DNA from 3 places in the Vibrio floridensis genome. Region 3 is predicted to be linked to each of the others. Evidence: riboswitches for the same ligand, from Rfam matches in the RefSeq annotation. Region 3 holds a riboswitch; each other region holds the start of a gene.
What was found. A riboswitch is a leader RNA that binds a small molecule or an ion and turns the genes downstream of it on or off. The one in region 3 is predicted to bind thiamine pyrophosphate.
Positions count from the first base shown of each region.

Region 1: it holds a riboswitch for thiamine pyrophosphate, as region 3 does, so the genes downstream of both, thiB (thiamine ABC transporter substrate binding subunit) here and thiC (phosphomethylpyrimidine synthase ThiC) in region 3, are expected to answer to the same signal.
Region 2: it holds a riboswitch for thiamine pyrophosphate, as region 3 does, so the genes downstream of both, thiD (bifunctional hydroxymethylpyrimidine kinase/phosphomethylpyrimidine kinase) here and thiC (phosphomethylpyrimidine synthase ThiC) in region 3, are expected to answer to the same signal.

Region 1 is NZ_JAKGCY010000015.1:71,046-78,718, forward strand. It holds gene thiQ (thiamine ABC transporter ATP-binding protein) at 1-352, opposite strand, end outside; gene thiP (thiamine/thiamine pyrophosphate ABC transporter permease ThiP) at 346-1,953, opposite strand; gene thiB (thiamine ABC transporter substrate binding subunit) at 1,963-2,970, opposite strand; TPP riboswitch at 3,037-3,153, opposite strand; gene LZU85_RS17785 (flavin prenyltransferase UbiX) at 3,183-3,827, opposite strand; gene mpl (UDP-N-acetylmuramate:L-alanyl-gamma-D-glutamyl-meso-diaminopimelate ligase) at 3,844-5,205, opposite strand; gene fbp (class 1 fructose-bisphosphatase) at 5,547-6,563, shown strand; gene ppa (inorganic diphosphatase) at 6,705-7,235, shown strand; gene LZU85_RS17805 (DUF2799 domain-containing protein) at 7,306-7,665, opposite strand.
Region 2 is NZ_JAKGCY010000010.1:98,712-106,384, reverse strand. It holds gene LZU85_RS15065 (hypothetical protein) at 1-285, shown strand, start outside; gene LZU85_RS15060 (TetR/AcrR family transcriptional regulator) at 668-1,111, shown strand; gene LZU85_RS15055 (phosphatase PAP2 family protein) at 1,434-2,210, opposite strand; gene thiD (bifunctional hydroxymethylpyrimidine kinase/phosphomethylpyrimidine kinase) at 2,318-3,157, opposite strand; TPP riboswitch at 3,231-3,328, opposite strand; gene LZU85_RS15045 (mechanosensitive ion channel family protein) at 3,604-5,220, shown strand; gene LZU85_RS15040 (mechanosensitive ion channel family protein) at 5,389-5,985, opposite strand; gene LZU85_RS15035 (bifunctional GNAT family N-acetyltransferase/carbon-nitrogen hydrolase family protein) at 6,090-7,622, opposite strand.
Region 3 is NZ_JAKGCY010000019.1:26,636-34,308, reverse strand. It holds one part of gene LZU85_RS19120 (IS630 family transposase) at 1-185, opposite strand, end outside; gene LZU85_RS19115 (multicopper oxidase family protein) at 538-1,923, shown strand; gene crcB (fluoride efflux transporter CrcB) at 2,047-2,427, shown strand; TPP riboswitch at 2,499-2,597, shown strand; gene thiC (phosphomethylpyrimidine synthase ThiC) at 2,744-4,687, shown strand; gene LZU85_RS19100 (thiamine phosphate synthase) at 4,690-6,024, shown strand; gene LZU85_RS19095 (HesA/MoeB/ThiF family protein) at 6,014-6,850, shown strand; gene thiS (sulfur carrier protein ThiS) at 6,831-7,040, shown strand; gene LZU85_RS19085 (thiazole synthase) at 7,045-7,673, shown strand, end outside.

The DNA.
Region 1 (7,673 bases), on a different contig from region 3:
CAACCTGCTTTGCCGCTTGCTCCACTTGCTTTTGTTGCTGCGACGTCAGTTTCAAACCGGGATGCAATCCCAACGCAATGTTGTCGCGCACCGTGAGATGAGCAAACAAATTGTGTTCTTGAAACAACATCGAGAAAGGACGCTGCGCAGGAGAAAGCGTATTGAGCAAGCGCCCATCCAATGCCATTTGGCCCGACTGAGGCGCAATGAACCCCGCCAGCAGTGCCAGCAAGGTTGACTTTCCGGCCCCACTTGGCCCCATCAACGCCACAATACTGCCTGCTTCTACCTCTAAATCAAAAGCAAACAGATCTTGATGATAGTAATAATGCACCTGTTGCAGCGTTAGCATGGCGCCTTCTCCTGATGTTGATTCGATTTGGTGCTGAGTAAGGACTCACTCAGGGCAAAACAGCCGACACTCAGCAGCAATAACGTGAGTGACACCACCGCTGCCGCCTCCATTTGATAACTGCCGAGTAACTGGTACAGATAGAGCGGTAGGGTACGAAAATCTTGGCTACCAAATAAGGCAATTGCGCTCAAATCACCTATGGAAAACATAAAACAGAGCGCAAACGCATTGGCGAAAGGTTTACGCAGTGCGCGCCACTCAACGATTTTAAAACGATTCCACCCGCTTAAGCCCAGTGTGGCAGCCAAGTATTGGTACTGCTGCTCGCAATGCAACATCGGCTGAGCGAGCGTTTTAATGGCGTACGGTAATGCCATCAAACTGTTGACGATGATGACGATCAACAGCGCCAAACTGAACACATCTGCAAAACTGCGCAGCAATAAAAACAGCCCCGTACTCACCACCAAACCTGGCGTCACTAAGATGATGGTGCCCACCATCTCAATGCCGTCTGCGGGGTATCGTAGACCACGCAACCGCCATGCACGACTGGTGAGCAAAATAGCAATCGCCGCGCCCACGGCTAACGTGGCGGCGCCAAACGCCACACGTAACGAGGCCCCCAGAGCGGACCAAAATCGACCATCACTGATCACGTCGGGGAGCTTGCTGTTTATCCCGCTGGCCACCACAAACAGTAGCGGCGGAACCACCAGCAGTGTCGCCAGTGCTATCCACGCATAATCCCACATCAAATGACGCTTAGAAGCTGGGGTTAATTGAACGAAACGGGTGTGGCTACCAACCGAGACAGGCAGCGGTTTAGTCAATCGCTGCAACGCCAACACCAGCAAGCTACACAATAGCATTTGCCAGATCGCCAGTAGCGCTCCAGCTTGTAAGTCAAAATCAAATTTTATCGCTTGGTAGATAGCCAGTTCGATGGTGGTCGATTTTGGGCCGCCACCGAGGGCCATGACCGTGGCAAAGCTGGTGAAGCAAAGCATGAACACTAAGCCACACACATGTGGCAGTTGCTGGCGCAATCGCGGCCATTCGACCCAACGAAACTTCTGCCAGCTGTTCATACCAAGATGAGCCGCCAATTTGTGCTGCTCTGCCGGAATCGACTCTAAGGTTTGCAGCAGCAATCGCGCTGCATACGGCAAATTGAAAAACACGTGCGCGAGCAAAATGCCGCTCAATCCGTAGATCGAAAAGGGCAATTTGGCGTCAAAGCTCGCCAATACACTCGCCAACCAACCACTGTTCCCATAAATGGCCAACAAGCCAAACACGCCTACCAATACTGGCAGCACTAAAGTTGACGCAAACAATTTGAGCAATAGCGAGCGGCCAACAAAATGTCGCCGAGACAAGGCGTGTGCGACAGGAAGCGCCAAACCGACACTCAGCAGCATCGACAGCGTCGCTTGAAGAAAACTAAATTGCGTAACATGGCGGTAATAAGGATCTTGCCATACCGCCGTGAGATCCAGCGTCGGCGTCGCCAACAAGAGCACCGAGAGAGCAGAAACAACAAAGGTCGCGATGATCATCGCGACCCCAATGCCCAATTTAGGAACCGAATTCAATGCGACGCCTTAAAACGTCAACGCGCTTTGCCATTCGCGAATCCAAGCTTTACGCTGCTTCGCCACCTCTTCCGCAGTGAAACTCAATGCTTTCTCAGGCACCGTCAAACTGCTATAACCTTCAGGCAAAACAACATTCGTTACCGGATACATCCAGTTGCCCGTAGGCATCGCACCTTGGAACTCATCGCTCAAAATGAAACTCATAAACTGATCAGCCAGCGCTGAGTTCTGGCTACTTTTCACTTTTGCGGCGACTTCCACTTGCATGTAGTGCCCTTCACTAAAACCCGCCGCGGCATATTGCGCATCATTTTCGGCAATCAGGTGGTACGCAGGTGAGGTGGTGTAAGAGAGCACCATGTCCGATTCGCCTTTGAGGAACATCGAATACGCTTCCGACCAACCTTTCGTGACCGTCACGGTTTTCTTCGCCAGTTGCTGCCATGCGCCCGTCACGTCATCGCCATACACCGACTTCATCCACAGCATCAAACCTTGACCGGGCGTTGAAGTGCGAGGGTCTTGGTAGATGACTTTCAGATCGTCGCGTGATTCCACCAGCTCTTTTAAGCTTTTGGGTGGATTCGTCAGTTTGCCTTTGTTGTAAACAAACGCAAAGTAACCGTAGTCATAAGGAATAAACGTGTCGTCAGCCCAACCATTTGGCAATGACAGCGCTTGGGTGTTCACTTGATGTGGCGCCAGCAAACCTGTGGTTTTGGCTTCTGCCATCAAATTGTTATCCAAACCTAAAACAATATCCGCTTTGGTATTGCTGCCTTCTAAACGTAAGCGGTTGAGAATTGACACCCCATCGTCCAGCGCGACAAAATTCACATCGCAGCCGCACTGAGCTTCAAATGCTTTTTCGACTGTCGGGCCGGGGCCCCAATCGGAGGCAAAAGAATCGTAGGTGTAAATGGTTAAGGTTTTGTCCGCCGCAAGTGCAGAAGAAGAGATGCCCATCATTGACGTGATTGACGCTAGGGCTATCAGGTTTAGAGTGTGTTTCACTGCTCGCTCTCCATTTGGCATGAGTTGAGCGGCACAGGCTTGAGGTAGGTGTTAATCGTCCTTGCTAATTAATCCCGACTCAATTCCTACGCCAGCATTATCTGGTTCAGGTTTACGGGTCCTAGGCACTGGCCTAATCTCAGCCTCTGTGATGCACACAGATAAGCTCCCCGATGAGTGGTTCGGATTGTAATCGGAATGACCTCTCTTGGCTATACAGAGTCACCGTCATTACGATGATCGTATCCCCAACGCGGCACCAAAACCTGTTCAATGCCGAGATGATCTAAGATACGCGCGACCATAAAATCAATCAGATCGTCTATCGACTGCGGTTGATGATAGAAACCGGGCGCGGCGGGCATGATGGTGACACCGAGCTGCGAAAGCTTGTGCATGTTTTCAAGATGCAAGGTCGAAAAGGGCGTTTCACGCACCACCAAAATCAATTGGCCACGCTCTTTCATTACCACATCCGCAGCACGCTCAATTAAATTGTCCGACATACCATGAGCAATCGCCGCCACACTCCCTGCCGAGCAAGGGCAAACCACCATCTGCTTAGGGGCGGCCGAGCCAGAAGCCACTGGCGAGAACCAATCGTCTTTACCACACACCACCAGCTTGTCGGCATCACAAGCCAAATGGGCCACCAGCGCTTGCTGCGCTGCGTCAGGATTGGCTGGCAGTTTGAGACCATGCTCGGTTGCCAATACCACTCTTGCCGCAGAAGAGATCAGCAGGTAGACACGGTAATCTGCCGCCAGTAGTTGCTGTAATAAACGTAGCCCATAAGGCGCGCCAGAAGCGCCCGTAAAGGCTAACGTGATCGATTTTTCTTGGTTTCTCATGCTCATCTAATGTATGTATTTTCTAGCGCGTTGAATTCTCTAAAGCGGTCAGTAATTTGCCGTGAATGCCTTCAAAACCGCCATTGCTCATGACCAAAATTTGCGTTCCCGCCTCGGCGCGCTGCGCAATGTTCGCCACAAATTGGTCAATGTTATCACTGGTGAATGCCGGTTGCTGACATTGCGCCGCAACGTCCTGCACCGACCAAGCAATTGACTCTGGCTGGTAAAGGAACACTTCATCCGCCTGCTTGAGTGAAGCTGCCAAAGTCTCTTTGTGCACGCCACGTTTCATGGTGGCTGAGCGTGGCTCCAGTACCGCGATGATTTTCTTATCACCCACCTTATTACGTAAACCTGCGAGAGTCAGTTCAATCGCGGTTGGATGATGGGCAAAATCGTCATACACCGCCACGCCATTGATTTCCCCTTTCAGCTCTAGGCGACGCTTGGTATTAATAAAGCGCCCTAGTGCCTCACAAGCCAGATCTGGCGTCACACCCACATGACGCGCCGCTGCAATCGCCATCAACGCATTATCGACATTATGATCGCCGACTAGGTCCCATTGCACCGTGCCTACTTGCTCACCCTGCAGCCACACTTCAAAGTGTGAACCATCTTTGCTGAGTTTGACCGCTTGCCACTCGCCGTCCTGACCAGAAAACTCCTGGTCACTCCAGCAGCCTCGTGACAACACATCCGCTAATGCGACGTCTTGCTTGGGCGCCAAAATACGGCCATTACCAGGAACAGTACGCACTAAGTGGTGGAATTGTCGCTTGATCGCTTCAAGATCATCAAAGATGTCCGCATGATCAAACTCTAGGTTATTCATGATCAAGGTGCGAGGATGGTAATGCACAAACTTAGATCGCTTGTCGAAAAAAGCACTGTCATATTCGTCGGCTTCGACCACAAAAAACATGCTTTCGCCTAAACGCGCGGAGACACCGAAGTTACCGAGCACGCCACCAACAAGAAATCCCGGCTGGTAACCACAATCTTCCAAAATCCACGCCAGCATGCTCGAGGTAGTGGTTTTGCCATGTGTGCCCGATACCGCCAATACCCAGCGGTCATGCAACAAAAACTCCTGCAGCCACTGCGGCCCAGAGGTATAACGCAGGTTGTGATTCAACACATATTCCACACATGGGTTGCCTCGGCTCATGGCATTACCAATCACCACAAGATCTGGCGCAGGATTGAGTTGCGAAGGGTCAAAGCCTTCAATAATTTCAATACCTTGAGATTCAAGCAAGGTGCTCATCGGTGGGTAAACGTTCGCGTCAGAACCGGTCACTTTGTGGCCTAACTGTCGAGCCAAAATTGCCGCGCCACCCATAAAAGTGCCGCAAATTCCCAAGATATGAATATGCATCAATTGAGTCCTGCCATCTGAATAATTTCTACCGTCTCATTATCATGATAACCATAAGAAAAGCGAGCGGCTTTGTTTGGCTTCTGCCACAACTCGCCCAGTTTTCACGCTTTTCTGACCATTATTTACACGTATTAGCGCTTAGGTTTATCGAACCCAAGGATGTAATCAACCCGTTGCACTCGACAAACAAATTGAGATCTGCGTCGGTTACTTCATTACCATTAATAAGATCTAAACCTTACACTTACTTCGAGCGCAAACGATAACCTTCGTCACATCCATCAAGAGATGCCGCTCAAATTCCCCCAACATTATTCAGCGAAGTTTAAGGAAATAACATGTCTGGAATGCGCACCCTTGGCGAGTTCATTGTTGAGAAACAAGCGGACTTCCCCCACGCTAGCGGTGATCTCTCTTCCCTTTTGTCGTCGATTCGCTTGGCGGCCAAAATCGTTAACCGTGAAATCAACAAAGCTGGCTTAGTTGATATTACTGGTGCTGCGGGAGCAGAGAATATACAAGGTGAAGTCCAACAAAAGTTGGATGTCTACGCCAATGAGAAGTTTAAATCGGCACTCGAAGCACGCGACCAAGTGTGTGGCGTAGCGAGTGAAGAAGAAGATGAAGCGGTCGCTTTTAACAAAGAACTAAACAAAAACGCCAAATACGTGGTGTTGATGGACCCTCTTGATGGGTCATCGAACATCGACGTTAACGTTTCTGTCGGCACCATTTTCTCTATCTACCGTCGAGTTTCTCCTATTGGCACCCCTCCTACTCAAGAAGACTTCTTGCAACCAGGACACAAACAAGTCGCTGCGGGTTACATCATTTACGGCTCTTCCACCATGTTGGTGTACACCACGGGCAATGGCGTGAATGGTTTCACCTACGATCCATCACTCGGCACCTTCTGTCTGTCGCACGAAAACATGATGATCCCGAAAGATGGCAAGATCTACTCGATTAACGAAGGCAACTACATTCGCTTCCCTATGGGCGTGAAGAAATACATTAAGTATTGTCAGGAAAATGTGCCAGAAGATGGCCGTCCTTACACCTCACGCTACATTGGTTCTTTAGTCGCTGATTTCCATCGCAATCTACTCAAAGGCGGTATCTATCTTTACCCAAGCACACAAAGCCACCCTCAGGGTAAGCTGCGTTTGCTGTATGAATGCAACCCGATGGCCTTTTTGATTGAACAAGCAGGCGGGTTGGCCTCAGATGGCATAAAACGTATCCTCGATATCAAACCAACGGAATTACATCAACGCGTGCCTTTCTTCGTCGGCTCCACCAATATGGTGAAAAAAGTTGAAGAGTTTTTAGAAATTCACCGTGACGAAGCCTAAAGAATGAGACAAAGCGCCTGCAACAGCAGGCGCTTTTTGTTAGCCACTTTGGAAAGCCCAACGCACTCGGTTTACAGCTCTGCCTGTTTGCGGCTAAATTATCACCGTTCAGCCCAAAAACTAAAGAAAAGGAAATCACTCATGAGTTTAAATAACGTCCCGGCGGGCAAATCACTGCCTGATGATCTGTATGTGGTTATTGAGATCCCAGCCAACGCAGATCCGATCAAATACGAAGTGGACAAAGAGTCTGGCGCGGTGTTCGTTGATCGCTTTATGTCAGCGCCGATGTTCTACCCATGCAACTATGGCTACGTTAACCATACCCTTTCGCTGGATGGCGACCCAGTCGATGTGTTGGTCCCAACACCTTACCCATTGATGCCAGGTTCGGTTATCCGTTGTCGCCCGGTGGGCGTGCTTAAAATGACGGATGAATCCGGTGAAGATGCCAAAGTCGTCGCGGTACCTCACTCAAAACTGTCCAAAGAGTATGATCACATCCAAGATGTCAACGATCTTCCTGAATTGTTGAAAGCGCAGATCACCCACTTCTTTGAGCGCTACAAAGAGCTTGAATCGGGTAAGTGGGTCAAAGTGGATGGCTGGGAAGACGTGGAAGCAGCGCGTAAAGAGATCTTAGATTCTTACCAACGTGCACAGAACAAATAATCCTTGCCCATTGAAAGACAAAAGAGCTGTGTGAACACAGCTCTTTTTGATCATCACCGCTTTTTTGTTCTTACAAACCCCCAGCCGTCGACATTTGACCAGAGACGTAGTCTTGCTTGAAGAAAGGGTCAACATCATCACAAATGCCGTAGTAAGGCTTACCAATCACTCCCAACAAATACGCATTCTGTTGGCAGTACTGCTGTTTACCTTCTTGATAGCCCATTTGATATGACGTCAGCAAAGAAGTGGAAAGCTCACGTGGTTGTGCCAACTTGAGTAAACGAGCCTCACTCAAAGCTAACTTACCATCCAACGCAGTTTCTTCGCCAAAGCGGTGCCAATCTGATACTTGCTCCGACTGAGGTAATGGGGTTTGAACGCAGCCAACCAGCAAAATAAGAATTGCGGTCGAAAATATTGCTTTCATGATCTGTC
Region 2 (7,673 bases), on a different contig from region 3:
ACGGTACATAGGGAATATCGGGTCAGCACCAAGCCAGAGCAATATGCGCACGTTGAAATCAATCCTGTTGGTCAGCTTGATGTTGAGATGATGGGAGAACAGAAACACTACGTTGCTGATTTTGAGCATTTGTCTTTCTCCAGTCATAGCCATGGTGTGGTCATCGAGTGCCAAAAGCTAAGTTCGCCTTGGAAAATGATGCTTGAGAAGGCAGACGCGCAAGAATTACGACATCTTGTTGAAGACGCTCAAGAAGAGTTTGAAATATTGATGCGAGATCTTTGACTAAGCAGTGCTGACAACTCGACATCATTGAACATTTGATATCTTCATTCAATCCTTCACCTTTTTGTGAGGGATTTTTTATATGTACTGATAAAGTTAGTATTCATTAAACAAATGGGTTGATCCTGGATGATTAATATAGGATGTTATCTTCTATTTTTGGGGTGGCGAGGTGGTTATAAAATGATATTGTCTAGATTTATTGGTATCAATAATTGATGCATATCGATTGTTTCTTGTGCTTTTTGAGCCTTATTGATAATAATAATAACGGATGATATGTGAAAGGATTCCGCTAAAGTTGGACCACTTTTTGTTGTTAGGACCTTGAGCCAACGTCAGGGAAGCGATAGGATTTGCCTGCTTTTAGCAGGAGGGGATTATGCCAAGAGTTAGTCAAGCTACGGCCAAAAAAACACGTCAAGCCATCGTTGATGCCTCATTTAAAATACTCCTGTTGGAAGGGTATGAGCATCTCACCTACAGCAGAATTGCAGAAAAAACAGGGGTGAGTCGTTCCTGCGTTAATGGCCATTTTAAGCGTAAAGAAGAATTATTAGGTGAGCTGAAGCCGAAAGCTGTTGAACAGATTGTTCAAGCACTTGAGTTCTCATCACCTGACGAGTTTTACAGCTCTTGGGTGAAGGCAGTGAACGAAGACCGTATGTTTAGAAATCTGATCCAAAATGTTGGTGAAATGATTTGCAGTGCAGAAGGGCGACAGTCGTTAATGAGCCGAATTTCAGGAGATCAAGAAGAAGTAGAGAAGGCGCTCTATATGGCGATAGGTTACGCAATCGTCCATATTAGCTGCCCGATATGCTGAGCTTTAAAGGAAAGTGTTCTTTGCAATAAATAGCCTATTATTCCTTATGTCAATATCACAAAAAAAACAGTAAATAACGGATGATAGGTTTTATTTCTTTCTTTTCCAATTCGTGTCGCTATAATGACCCCGTCTCAGTGAGTTGGTCCTCACAGACAACACTTTCTATGCTTTGGTTGTAAAACTAACTTAGCTTAAATAGCTTTTGGTCGCTTGGTTGTCCTACTTTTACCAATCGACCTTCTTTTCTCTCCCATTTTGAACACTATTCAGTTTTTGTCATTTTACTGCTTCATTATTGATCCCCATTTCTACCGTTTGCCTAATCTTGTCTCTTTGAGTTTTCGTCGGAAGCGATGATGCCCTTATCCAACAAAGTTTTCTCAATGTACTCAGGCAGTGGTAGCGAGTGGGGTAGAAGCAAGACCACCAAGCAGATAAATGCCAATGAGCCATAGAGATCGGCTGGGTGGTGCATACCCAACCACAAGCGGCTGTATGCCACAGCTATTGCCCAAGTGAGCGTCAACGTCAAAGCCAAATAGCGTTTTTGGTTAAGAAAAATACCACCAAAGAAAGCAACACAAAGGCTTGCAAATAGAGTGTGACCTGAAGGGAAAGAATAGTCAGTTTCTCCTAACCAATGTTGAAGTCGCCATTGACTCACTTCACCATCAAGGCGTTTTATGACCTCGTTTTGTTGCAGTCGGCTTAACTGATAGAAAGCACCGGGCGAATCAATCAGTTGGTGTGTGCTGATGACTTCCGTATAGGGGCGAGGTACTTCGGTCCCGAGTTTGAGAGCAGATTTACCGACAAAACTGAGTAAGAGCAATAGAACCAAAATAGGCATTTGTTTTACTACCGCAGCCCTTGTTATTGTTTTCGATAAGGCCAGTAGGGAAAAGGCGATAAGCGTAATGATGAAGCCTTTGCTGCCTGCTGAGTCGGTGAGCAGTGAAAAGAGTAATCCGTTTGCATCGGAGACATGAGAGAACAGGTCGATATGTTGTCCCAAGATAATGATCGGTACAAGGCCCAAACTCAAAACAGTCAGGGCCAGTAATCGTTGGCGTTTGGCAATCAGTAGCGTTTTCATTAAATGGCTTATGTGATGAAAAACGCTGATTATAGGCGACGGGGTCGTTCCTCTATATCAAGTTGCTGTCAAATCATGTGGATAAAAGAAAGATGAGTTTTCATAATTCAACGAACATGCATGTGCCCAGCAAAAAAGTGGTTAACAGGCCCTCTTCCTTTGCCGACAGAAAGTTCGTCAGCATGTGAAATGGCTTGCGATATATACTGTTTCGCAAGAAACACCGCTTTGTGCAGGCGATGTCCTTGGGCCAGATACGATGCGATGGCCGATGAAAGTGTGCATCCGGTGCCGTGTGTGTTGCGAGTTGCGTGTCTTTTACTGCGAATAAACTCACACACGTCAGGGGTGATCAAGAGATCACTGCTGTTTTCCCCATATTCTAAATGCCCTCCTTTGAGCAACACATTGCGACAGCCCAAACGCTTTAACTCAGAGATCCCTTCGCTCATTTCGGTTTCACTATTGGGTAAAGGTTGGCCAGTCAGTTCCACATACTCAGGTAGGTTTGGCGTGATGATATCGGCCAACGGAATGAGTTCCTGCTTGAGTGCTGATACAGCTTTAGGTTCGAGTAAGGCGTGCCCGCTGGTGGATATCATCACAGGATCAAGCACGACATTTGAAGGGCGATAGTGACGAATTTTGTCTGCGACAAGTTGAATGATTTGGCTATCTGCCAGCATACCGATTTTTACGGCTTGGACATTTAAATCTGAAAACACCGCATCAAGTTGTGCAGCAATATGTTGTTCAGGAATAGGGAATACAGCGGTGACCCCTTGAGTATTTTGAGCGGTAATAGCGGTGATCACAGAGCACGCATAACCGCCAGTCGCGGAAATGGCCTTGATATCGGCTTGAATGCCAGCTCCTCCACTGCTATCTGAGCCTGCAATGGTTAAAACGGTGGGAATGGAAGGTCGATTGAGAGAAGTCAGTATCATCTTGCATCCTATGACAAGACGTACAGGAACTGTGTTTATCACGGTTTAGATGATAGAGCATGGACGAAAACGCCCCCGCTTCACAATAGTTCCCTACGTCAGTATTAACTGAATCAGGTTCTACGGGTCTCGCGCTGCGATCTCAGCCTAATGGCTCCCCGACTATATGGGCCGAATCATAGCAGCGAACAGAGAGGATGTAACTAGAGAATCTCAGGGAGAGAAAAATCTTTATCTGTGTCGTAAGGGAAGGCAGAAAGCAAGATCGCAAAGGAACTGAGCGATGATGGGGTGGATGGTTTTTAAATGAACGTTGGATAGAGAAGTAGAGATTTGGCTCATCCCATATAACGCATCAACTCATTCACAATGTTAACTATTTCTGGTCAGAAGGTGGAATAGGACGATAAAATTCAGTGGTGATTGCTAACCCAAATGGACGTGAAATGGTTTTAAATGCGCTTAAAGCAGCATTGCTTTGTCTCTGTTTTTTTCCCTCAATCGCAGTGGCGATTCCCAGTAGCTTATTACTTGGCATGACAGAAGAGCAAAATGTCAGTGCGACCACCGCCAGTGATGCGGAGCTCTCGTTGCCCTATCAGTATAAAGACAGCTTACAACGCGACACGCCTCGCGGCGCGTTGAATGGCTTTTTGGAATCTGCGTATGCGCAAAATTATGCCAAGGCGGCGAAATATCTTGATATGCGCTATTTGCCCTCTCATTTGAATCCAAATCAAGCCGAAGAGTACGCCCGTCAGCTGCACGCGATTATTGAGCGTAACGTTTGGATTAATTTGCAGGAGATCAATGACACGCCCGCTGGTGCACAAGAGGATTTTCTCCCTGAATATCGAGACTCGTTTGGTATCATCACCATCAAGGATGCCGATATTACCTTGTTGTTGCAGCAAGTACCGAGTAAAAGCCTAGGAAAAATTTGGAAAATCTCCAATGCCACGGTGTCGATGGTACCCAAACTTTATGAAGAACTGGGTTATGGACCACTCAGCGAGTGGTTTATTGAGAACGTGCCACGTGGATATGTTTTCAAACTTAATTTGTGGGAGATCGCGTTACTGCTTTCCTATCTTGTTGCGTCATTCTTAGTGATTACCCCATTCGCTCTTTTGGTTAGTTGGTTGGTCCGGCGCAGCAAAATGAAGATGAAAGAGGATTTAGCCAATCTTTTTTCTGGCCCACTGCTTTTTTTCTTGGCGTTGGGGCTGGATCACTCATTGCTCTCCAACACGACGCTTACCGTAACGGCACGAGACTTTATTGATAACGGTTACCTGTTTTTCATTTCCAGCTTGTGGTTAGGGTGGGCGCTCATCGGTTTATTGCAGTATGCGATGCGCGAGCGTTTGATTGGCAAAGGCAATAAGCAAAGTGCCGCGATGGTGAGGCCATTTCTTACTTTCTTTCGCATTATCGTACTCGTGTTTGCTGTGCTTTCTTGGATGGAGTATCACGGTTTTAACGCAACTGCATTGTTAGCGGGGATGGGGGTTGGTGGTGTTGCGTTGGCACTGGCATCGAAGCAGTCATTGGAGAACTTCATCGGTACCATGACGCTCTACTCTGCGGCTCCCGTTAAAGTAGGTAACTTCTGCAGTTTTGGCAGTATTCGTGGCACGGTTGAAGAGATTGGCCTGCGCTGTACGCGTGTGCGAACGATTGACCGCACCGTGATCCATGTGCCCAATGCCAAGTTGGCTGAGATGGAAATTGAGAACATTTCCGAACGAGAAAAAATCCGTTTTAAAACAGACATTCGTTTGGATTACAGCACCACCACGGCACAGTTAAAAAAGATCATCGAAGAGATCAAAGCGCTGCTGGAAAATCACGAAAAAGTAGATAAAAAACCGCTGCGCGTGACCTTTAGAGGATTCGGTGCCCATGGTTTAGAGATTAACGTGTTTGCCTACATTGGCAGCAAGAGCTTACCTGTCTATCAAGTGGCGGCGCAGGAGCTTCATTTAGGCATTATGGAAATTGTTGAAAACAATGGTTCTCGTATCGTGCCTGCCACGTTTGACGCACAAGCCTTGCCGTAGGGGTTTCGTGATACAACGCCGCGAATGACCACGATGCTCAAGCACACTGTTTGAGCTTTTCGTGACTTAACTCCCCAACTCGCACAATGAAAAAGCCCTATTCTTCGCAGGACAAGTCGTCTGCAAGAGAACAGGGCTTTGTTGTTGGGATAATGGCAACGCGCAGTGCTATTTTTTCTTGGTTCTGGTGTAAAGACGAGCGGTTGATTTGGCGCTTTGTGGCTGTTTTTGCCCTAACTTAAGCACCGCTTTTTGCAACATCAAGTTATTGGGGTAGGTGATCACATGGCCATTATCGTGCTTGATCAGCACATGGAACATGCTGATATCGAGAATTTCCCCGCTTATGTCTTCATCTTTGTCCACCACTTTGATTCGATCGCCCACTTTGTAAGGGAAGACGAAAAAGATCAAAAAACTTGCGGTGACATTGCTAAGAATTGACCACTGAGCAATGAAGGCGACCCCTAAGACCGCAAAGATAGAAGAGAGGAACAGCGACACATCACCGTATCCGATTCCTGCGATCACCGAAAAAATCGAGGCGAACAGAAAGAGTAACGCGGTGTTAAACGCCCGTTGAATAAAGCTTTGCCTTGCCTTATTCACACCCTTTGAGAGGGCCAAATTGGCCACCGCACGGTTGGTGATTTTTTTGACAACCTGATACGCGGCGAGCAGCACCAGCGCCATAAGGAGTTTAAAGAGGAAGGAGTCAGAAGGAATGTACTGACTCCACTGTTCAAAATTAGTCCACTGATTCATCAAGCTGTTACTCATTGGTTTGTTGAGCGTTTTTATAACCTATTTATGCTAAAGCACCAATAAAAAAGAGTGTTCATAATAAGTGTCAATGGCTTGGTTCGTATCTATTCTTTTTTAAGAGTAAATCCACCATAAAGATCCATTCGTCGATGACGTAAGTTGGTCACTGAGCCTTCCATGTTCAGTTGCTTGAGTTTATCCAAATCTACATCGGCAAAGATGATCATTTCCGTATTTGGGCTTGCTTCTGCAATGGTGGCGTCGTGTGGGAAGAACACGTCTGAAGGTGAGAACACTGCCGATTGAGCGTATTGGATATCGACGTTATCGACCCTAGGCAGGTTGCCAACACTACCACCAATGGCGACATAACATTCATTTTCAATCGCGCGCGCTTGGGAGCAAATTCTCACACGTTGATAACCATTTTTGGTATCCGTCCAGAACGGAACAAAAATGATCTGCACGCCTTGTTCAGCCAGCATACGTCCGAGCTCTGGAAACTCACTGTCGTAACAAATCAAAATCCCAATACGTCCCGCATCGGTGTCAAACACAGAAACTTTGTCGCCGCCATCGATAACCCAATCTCGTTGTTCATGCGGGGTAATGTGGATTTTATGCTGGGACTCGACCGTGCCATCACGACGAAGCAAGTAAGAAATGTTGTAAAGCTGGCCGTTTTCTAAAACAGGCATGCTGCCTGCGATGATATTAATGTTGTAGGTCACGGCAAGTTGAGACATGGTCAGTTTGACACGCTCAGAGAACGAGGCGAGGAAGCGAATCGCTTCAACAGAGTTTTGATCTTCTGCCAATCCCATTAAAGGCGCGTTAAAGAACTCCGGAAAGAGTGCGAAATCCGCTTTGTATTTTGACAGCGAATCAATAAAAAACTCCGCCTGATCCAACAAGTCTTCCAAATCGTTCACCATGCGCATTTGCCACTGCACAATGCCGATACGAACAATCGTTTTCTCGATGTCATGAACGGAATAGACGTCTTCTTCATAAAAGAAGTTGTCCCATTCCAGTAACGTTGCGTAACCGTGTGAGCTGTCATCTTCGGGAAGATAATGGCGCATGATGCGCTTCACATCGAAATCGTTTGAGAGCTGAAATGAGAGAATTGGGTCATGAAGCTCTTTGCGTGAGACTTTTTCTATGTACTCTGCCACAGGCAGTTTTCCACCGTATGGCTTGTATCCGGGAATTCGACCACCTGCCAAGATGGCTTTGAGGTTATTGCTTCGACACAGCTCTTTTCGCGCTTCATACAGTCTTCGACCTAAACGTAGCCCGCGATAATCCGGGTGAACAAATACGTCGAGGCCATACAAGGCATCGCCATTTGATTTGTGTTGTATTACGTTGTTTTCATTGATGATATCGGTATAGACATGGGGGAGAGAGAAGCGGTTATAATCCACTTTGATGGTGAGCGCTGCCGCAATGATTTTACCGGAATCCTCTATGCAGATTTGTCCATCAGGGAATTGATGAATGAGATCCATTATGGTCATTCTTGGCCAAGCGCCGCCGACGTCGTGAAAAACCAAATCCATTAAACTGGCCACTTGATCGTAATCACTTTTTTTCAATATGCGTAATGAAAGCTTTGGGGTGGGTGTCTTCATATATCCTTATCCTGAATAACCGTTTTTTATACTCTAACATTATCGCAACGG
Region 3 (7,673 bases):
CCTTCTTCAAGGAAGGTTTGTACCCATTTATTCACACTGGTTCTGCTTACCTTAAGGAACTTAGCAATTTGGGTTCGAGAGTGACCCTCTTTAAAATGGGCCAATGCGAGCAATCGCATCTTCATTTGAATAGATTTTTGTTGGCTAGCAAGTTTTGTGAAATCAATGTTATTGAGACTGTCCATAGCGTCATTTATCACGAAGAAGTAACAGTCTCAATTAGATCATATTTTTAGTTAGGTTGGTATTAGTACTTATTCTAGGCCTCAGCAGAGATGTTGGGGATCTTTTTGTTTGTACTCATACAACTTAGCTCTTGTGAGGCTAACCACCCAAGTTCCATTTGGTTACATCTGGAACTAGACAGCCTTAACCCTCACCCAACTGCGTTAAATCTAGGCTGTAATCTAATACATTTGCGTTTTGACTCATCTGTCAGCATATCAACTAGTCTTTAGCATTACTTTGATAGATTGTTGAGAATGATTATTAATATTTAGTTACACTTAGGCAATCAATCAAATCAGTAGGCCACATATGGATATTTCTCGCCGCCGCTTTCTTCAAACTTCATTGGCGTTTTCCGCATTAACGCTTCTCCCTGCGTGTTCACTTTCGCGTAGAACATCGCTTCATCATGGGCGGTTTGTCTATGAGATGACTGCAGAACCGGCTACTGCTGAGGTGGTGCCTGGTTTTGCTACGGATGTGCTCGCCTTTAATGGTGCTATCCCTGCCCCTACGATTCGTTGTCGACAAGGAGAAGAAGTGATCATTCACTTCACCAACAAACTCAACGAGCCAACGACAATCCATTGGCATGGTTTGCGTGTACCTATTGAGATGGATGGTGTTCCCTTTTTGAGTCAAAAACCCGTTATGCCAGGGGAGAGCTTTACCTATCGCTTTACTCCACCTGACGCAGGGACATTTTGGTATCACCCGCATATGAACAGTGTCAAGCAGCTAGGTATGGGGCTAGTTGGGTTAATCATTGTTGATGAAGCAGAGCCAGTTTCTTTTGATGAAGACCATGCTCTAATGCTTAAGCATTGGCATCTCAATGAGAAAGGTGAGTGGAAATCGTTATTGGCCCCACGCTTAAGTGCCCGTATGGGAACTCCCGGTGAGTGGGGAACTGTGAATGGCGCCCATGAGCCCACCTATCCGTTGAAAGCGAATGCGATGACGAGACTTAGAATCGCAAATGTGGATAATACCATCACTTATCCTATCGCTATTGAAGGTGCGGACGCATGGGTTATAGCAATAGATGGAAACCCAATAAAAACCCCTTATAAGCTCTCTGAGCACAAGATTGGGCCTGGCATGAGGGTTGATCTCGGGTTAATTGCCCCAGCCGTTGGAGAGCGTTTCTATGTGCGACAAATGAAAGGGAAGTTACCGTTTCCTCTTTGTGCATTCGAATCGGTTGAATCGGACCTATTAAACCAGAATATACTGCCAACATTGCCGCTCAACCCTATTGCGCCGTTAGATTTAGATACGGCTGAACAAATTGATTTTGTCTTCGAGTGGGAAGGTGCTGTTACTCCGATGGATAAATCTGGCCAAGCTCTGCCAACTTTTTGGTTGGTGAATAAACGCGCTTGGGAGGGGATGAGCCAAGATTCAATTCCAGCACCTTTAGCGACGTTAGAACGAGGGCGGACCTACATATTTAATCTTAAGAACGTGACGCAATACCATCACCCCATTCATTTGCATGGGCACACATTTACCGTATTGGAATTAAATGGCCAGATGCTCGCAGAACCGTTTCATACGGATACTGTTTTGCTAGGCAAGAATGGCAGTGCCAAAGCGGCGTTTGTTGCGGACAACCCCGGTCGCTGGATGTATCACTGCCACGTAATTGAACATATGAAAACCGGATTAATGGGATATATTGAAGTAAAGTGACTCCTGTAACTTTTTAAATCTTGGCGATTTACAGATACATTGTCTAAATGAAATTATTGTTTTTTGTACTCGATCTCTGTGTGGATGTGGCTACAATGTGGCCATTAGATTTGTGAGGTTGCTATGAGTCAATTTGCGATATTGGGTTTCATCGCTTTGGGCGGCGCATTTGGCGCTTGTTCTCGTTACTTAGTGTCAGAGCTCTGTGTTGTGCTGTTAGGCAGAGGTTTTCCTTATGGCACGTTAACCGTAAACGTGGTCGGTTCTTTTATTATGGGTCTCTTAATTGCCGCCTTTGAGAGTGAGTTGTTGGCGACAGAGCCATGGCGACAAATAATCGGTTTGGGCTTTTTGGGTGCACTAACAACGTTCTCGACATTCTCGATGGATAACGTATTGCTGATGCAGCAAGGCGCATTTTTCAAAATGGGCTTAAACGTAGTGTTAAACGTGACCTTGAGTATCACTGCTGCTTGGGTTGGCTTCCAATTACTTAAATCGTGAAGCAATGAGCGAAATTGAGTCAAATTTTAAACAGGTCGGCTTGGTTTAACCAAGCCGATTTCATATAATCGCTTCACTTGTCGGAGTGCCTTAGGGCTGAGACCGTTTATTCGGGATCCGTTGAACCTGATCAGGTTAGAACCTGCGAAGGGAACAAGAGAAGATACTTGTACCAGTGCGAACTGGTGTCTTATCAAAGCTTGAATCCACAAATTGAAACTCTAAATTGTGTGTTCAACGCCTCTTGTCACAACTTTCCGCCAAGCATTTTTGTCCAAAACCTTTTTATCCAGCATAACAAGAAAGGAAAAATGCTATGTCGAATCGCAAGCAAGCGAGACTGGAAGCTAAACAATTCATCGATACACTTTCTGTACAGCCGTATCCCAATTCCACCAAAGTGTATGTCGAGGGCTCTCGCTCAGACATTAGAGTGCCAATGCGCGAAATCTCCTTGGCAGACAGCTTAGTTGGCGGGACCAAAGAGGCACCGATCTTTCAGCCAAATGAAGCGGTAAGAGTGTATGACACCTCGGGGGTCTACACGGACCCGACTCATCAAATCGACCTCTATAATGGCCTTCCTAAGTTAAGAGAAGAGTGGATTACAGAGCGTGCCGATACCGAAGTGCTTGATGATGTCAGCTCAGTCTACACGAAAGAGCGTTTAGAAGATGAAACGCTGGACGAGTTGAGATATGGCAATCTGCCTCGCATCCGTCGCGCCAAAACTGGGCATTGTGTCACTCAGTTGCATTATGCGCGTAAGGGAATCATCACCCCGGAGATGGAATACATCGCTTTGCGCGAGAATATGGGGCGCGCCAAATATCAAGATGAAGTTTTGACTCAGCAGCACGCAGGGCAAAGCTTTGGTGCGAATCTACCTAAGGAAATTACCCCAGAATTTGTGCGTCGTGAAGTCGCGGAAGGTCGCGCGATCATTCCTTCCAACATTAATCACCCAGAATCCGAGCCGATGATCATCGGCCGCAACTTCCTTGTGAAAGTTAACGCCAACATTGGTAACTCATCGGTGACCTCGTCGATTGAAGAAGAAGTGGAGAAGTTGGTGTGGTCGACTCGTTGGGGCGGTGATACGGTGATGGATCTGTCGACGGGGAGAAACATTCATGAAACTCGCGAATGGATTCTACGCAACAGCCCAGTACCGATTGGAACCGTGCCTATGTATCAGGCACTAGAGAAGGTCAATGGCGTTGCTGAGAACCTAACGTGGGAAGTGATGCGTGATACGTTGATCGAGCAGGCTGAGCAGGGGGTGGATTACTTCACGATTCACGCAGGTTTGCTGCTGCGCTATATCCCAATGACGGCGAAACGCGTGACGGGCATTGTCTCGCGTGGCGGTTCGATCATCGCTAAGTGGTGTTTGGCACATCATCAAGAGAGTTTCCTCTATACCCATTTCCGCGAGATTTGTGAGATTTGTGCGAAGTACGATGTGGCGCTCTCATTAGGTGATGGTTTGCGTCCTGGCTCGATTGCCGATGCCAATGATGAAGCGCAGTTTGCTGAGCTTAGAACATTGGGTGAACTGACCAAAATCGCGTGGGAGTACGATGTCCAAGTGATTATTGAAGGTCCTGGGCATGTACCGATGCACATGATTAAAGAGAACATGGATGAGCAGCTCAAACATTGTCATGAGGCACCATTCTATACCTTGGGTCCACTGACCACCGACATTGCCCCTGGCTATGACCACATTACTTCTGGGATTGGTGCAGCCATGATCGGTTGGTATGGCTGTGCCATGCTTTGCTACGTAACGCCAAAAGAACACTTAGGTCTACCCAATAAAGAAGACGTGAAAACTGGCTTGATAACCTACAAACTGGCTGCACACGCGGCGGATTTAGCTAAAGGGCATCCGGGTGCACAAGTTCGTGACAATGCCTTGTCAAAAGCACGCTTTGAGTTCCGCTGGCAAGATCAGTTCAACCTCTCTCTTGACCCCGATACGGCGCGTGCATTCCACGATGAAACCTTACCTCAGGAATCAGGCAAGGTGGCACACTTTTGTTCGATGTGTGGTCCAAAATTCTGCTCGATGAAGATTTCGCAAGAGGTTCGTGAGTACGCTAAAGGACAACAAGGTGAGGCAGGACAGGCGATAGAAGTGAAGCTGTTGGATGACCCATTGGAAGGAATGAAGCAAAAGTCCGCGGAATTCAAAGCGTCGGGTTCGGAGTTGTACCATCCTGCAGTGAGTCACGAAGAAGTGGCAGAGGGTTAAGTATGAGACTGCTGATTCCTTCTGCCATTATTGAGCTGACGGGAGAAATTCAGCAGTGTTTGTTCTTGGCAAAGCAGCAAGGTTTTGCCATTGACTATATTGAGTTGGGCGTTAGCCCAACTCGTACACTGCAACTGATTTCTTCAGCCAAAACAGTCGTATTCGAGACGGATCTTATCCATAACGATAGTCGTCATCTCGGAGCGCATGACTTTGCGCTTCACTACCATCATTCGCTTGCTCTCACAGAGGTATCCACCTATTTGCGCTCAGAGTGCAATGCCAAGACGCTGTTGATCAATTTGCAAGGGGTGCAAGGTGAGGCGTTTGATGTTTGGCGACATCCTTTAGCCGATGAAACTCGCGCACTACGATTTTTATCACGCCAAAACCACTCTCAAAACGAGAGCGTAGAATCGATTTATCGGCATTTGGCGTGGGTGGTCACACTCAGTGCACTTGATTTCCCAATCGAAGATTGCCTTACTTTGGCGCGTGCGATGTTGAATGTTTCACGTGAAACATGGGTGTCGGATTTTGCTTTGTTTCCTACCCCAGTGTTGCATTTGGATGAGTTCGACATCTTACCAAGCCACAATCTTAAAGGGTTAACAAAAGCGTTTCCGCGGGTTATCGCTCAACAGTTAGGGCTCTATCCGGTGGTTGATGATGTCAGTTGGATTGAGAAGTTATTGCCTTTGGGGATTAAAACGGTCCAATTGCGGATTAAAGATCCAAACCAAGTCGATTTGGAGCAACAGATTGTGCGTGCGATCCAGCTAGGTCGTGACTATGGCGCGCAAGTCTATATCAACGACTACTGGCAGTTAGCGATTCTGCATCAAGCCTATGGCGTACATCTAGGGCAGGAAGATTTGCAGGTGGCTGATTTAGCCGCCCTGACGAATGCAGGCATCGCGTTAGGGTTATCTACGCATGGTTATTATGAGCTGTTACGCATTGTTCAACTCCAGCCAAGTTACATCGCATTGGGGCACATTTTCCCGACCACCACAAAACAAATGCCTTCATTACCGCAAGGGCTGGTGAGATTAAAACTCTATCAGCAATTGATTGATACCATACCTTATGATGAGTCCATCACCGGCGTTCCCACGGTAGCCATTGGTGGTATTGATCAAAGCAATGCGGCGACGGTATGGCAATGTGGTGTCTCTTCATTAGCGGTAGTGAGAGCGATTACCTTGGCGAAAGATGTGAAAGCGGTAATAGAGTACTTCAAGCAAGTCATGACACCTAACACAACACAGGTGCATTTAGACTCAGCATCGACTCATACTCTTGAGCCAACAAGTGAGGCCAATCATGTTGGATGATCGGCTCTTTACTCGTTATCAAAGACAAATTGCATTAACGGAAATCGGTGAGTTGGGGCAAGCCAACTTACTTCAAGCACATGTGTTGGTCGTCGGTTGCGGTGGTCTGGGTAACGCAGCGGCGCTTTATTTGGCTGCTGCGGGCGTCGGCCATTTAGTGTTGGTGGATGATGATGTGGTTGAAGAGAGTAATTTGCAGCGTCAAATTGCCTTTCGTCAGCAACATCTCGCCAGCCCCAAAGTGGATGCACTCGCAGAGCAGTTGAAGCAGCTCAATGCAGAATTGCGCGTTCGCACCATTAGCCAACGTTTGGATGAGCAACGTCTCAACTTGGAAGTGATGTTGGCGGACATTGTGCTCGATTGTACGGACAACTTTCCATCGCGCCAACTGATCAACCAAGCCTGCCTGAATCAACGTACCCCATTAGTGTCGGCCTCGGCAATTGGCTGGAAAGGGCAATTCATTGCGTTTGATTTTAGTTCATACCACTCAATCCAATCCCAGCAAGATACCTCGTCGGCAACGAGTTCAGCAAACGCTCCGTGCTACCACTGCCTTTTTCCATTTGCAGAAAATGCCACGCAGACCAAGTGCAGTGATGCTGGGGTGATTGGCCCTGTCGTGGGGCTAATGGGAAATTATCAGGCAATCGCAACGATTCAAAAGCTGGCAACGGGCGCGTTTCAAACCACTTGCCATCAGTTGCATCTGTTTGATGGGCTCAAGTTAAGTTGGCAGCAATTGGCGGTAGTGAAAGATCCAAGTTGCCGCGTTTGTCAGATTCAGAAACAGGAATCAAGCAATGAACACTATAGCAATTAGCATCAACGGCGAAAGCTACGAGGTGCCAACCAATGCGACGTTGGCATCCATTATTGAGCAACTTTCACTACCTAACTTGGGTTGTGTGTTTGCAATCAATAATCAAGTTGTCCCACACAGCGAATGGCAAACCAAAACGCTCAGTCGTGGTGATGCTATCTCACTATTTCAGGCGATTGCTGGAGGATAAGCACATGCTCAAAATCGCAGACAAACAATTTCATTCTCGCTTGTTCACGGGCACCGGTAAATTTGCCAACAGCCAATTGATGTCACAAGCCATCGAACAATCAGGTTCACAGCTTGCCACTATGGCGCTGAAAAGGGTGGATATCCACAATCAGCAAGATGACATCTTGTCACCACTGTTGTCAGCGGGTGTTAATTTGCTACCTAATACCTCTGGTGCCAAAAACGCCAAAGACGCCATTTTTGCCGCGCATTTAGCGCGTGAAGCATTGGGCACTAATTGGCTGAAGTTGGAAATTCATCCCGATCCGAAATACCTGATGCCTGATCCGATTGAAACTTTGGCGGCAGCAGAGCAGCTAGTCAAAGATGGCTTTGTGGTGTTGCCTTATTGCCATGCAGACCCTGTGTTGTGTAAGCGATTGGAAGAAGTAGGTTGCGCTGCTGTCATGCCCTTGGGGGCGCCAATTGGCTCAAACAAAGGCTTGGTTTCGCAAGACTTCTTACAAATCATTATCGACCAAGCGAAGGTTCCTGTTGTGGTGGATGCGGGGATTGGCGCACCGTCTCATGCTGCCTATGCGATGGAACTGGGTGCTGATGCGGTGCTGGTGAATACCGCGATCGCCGCTGC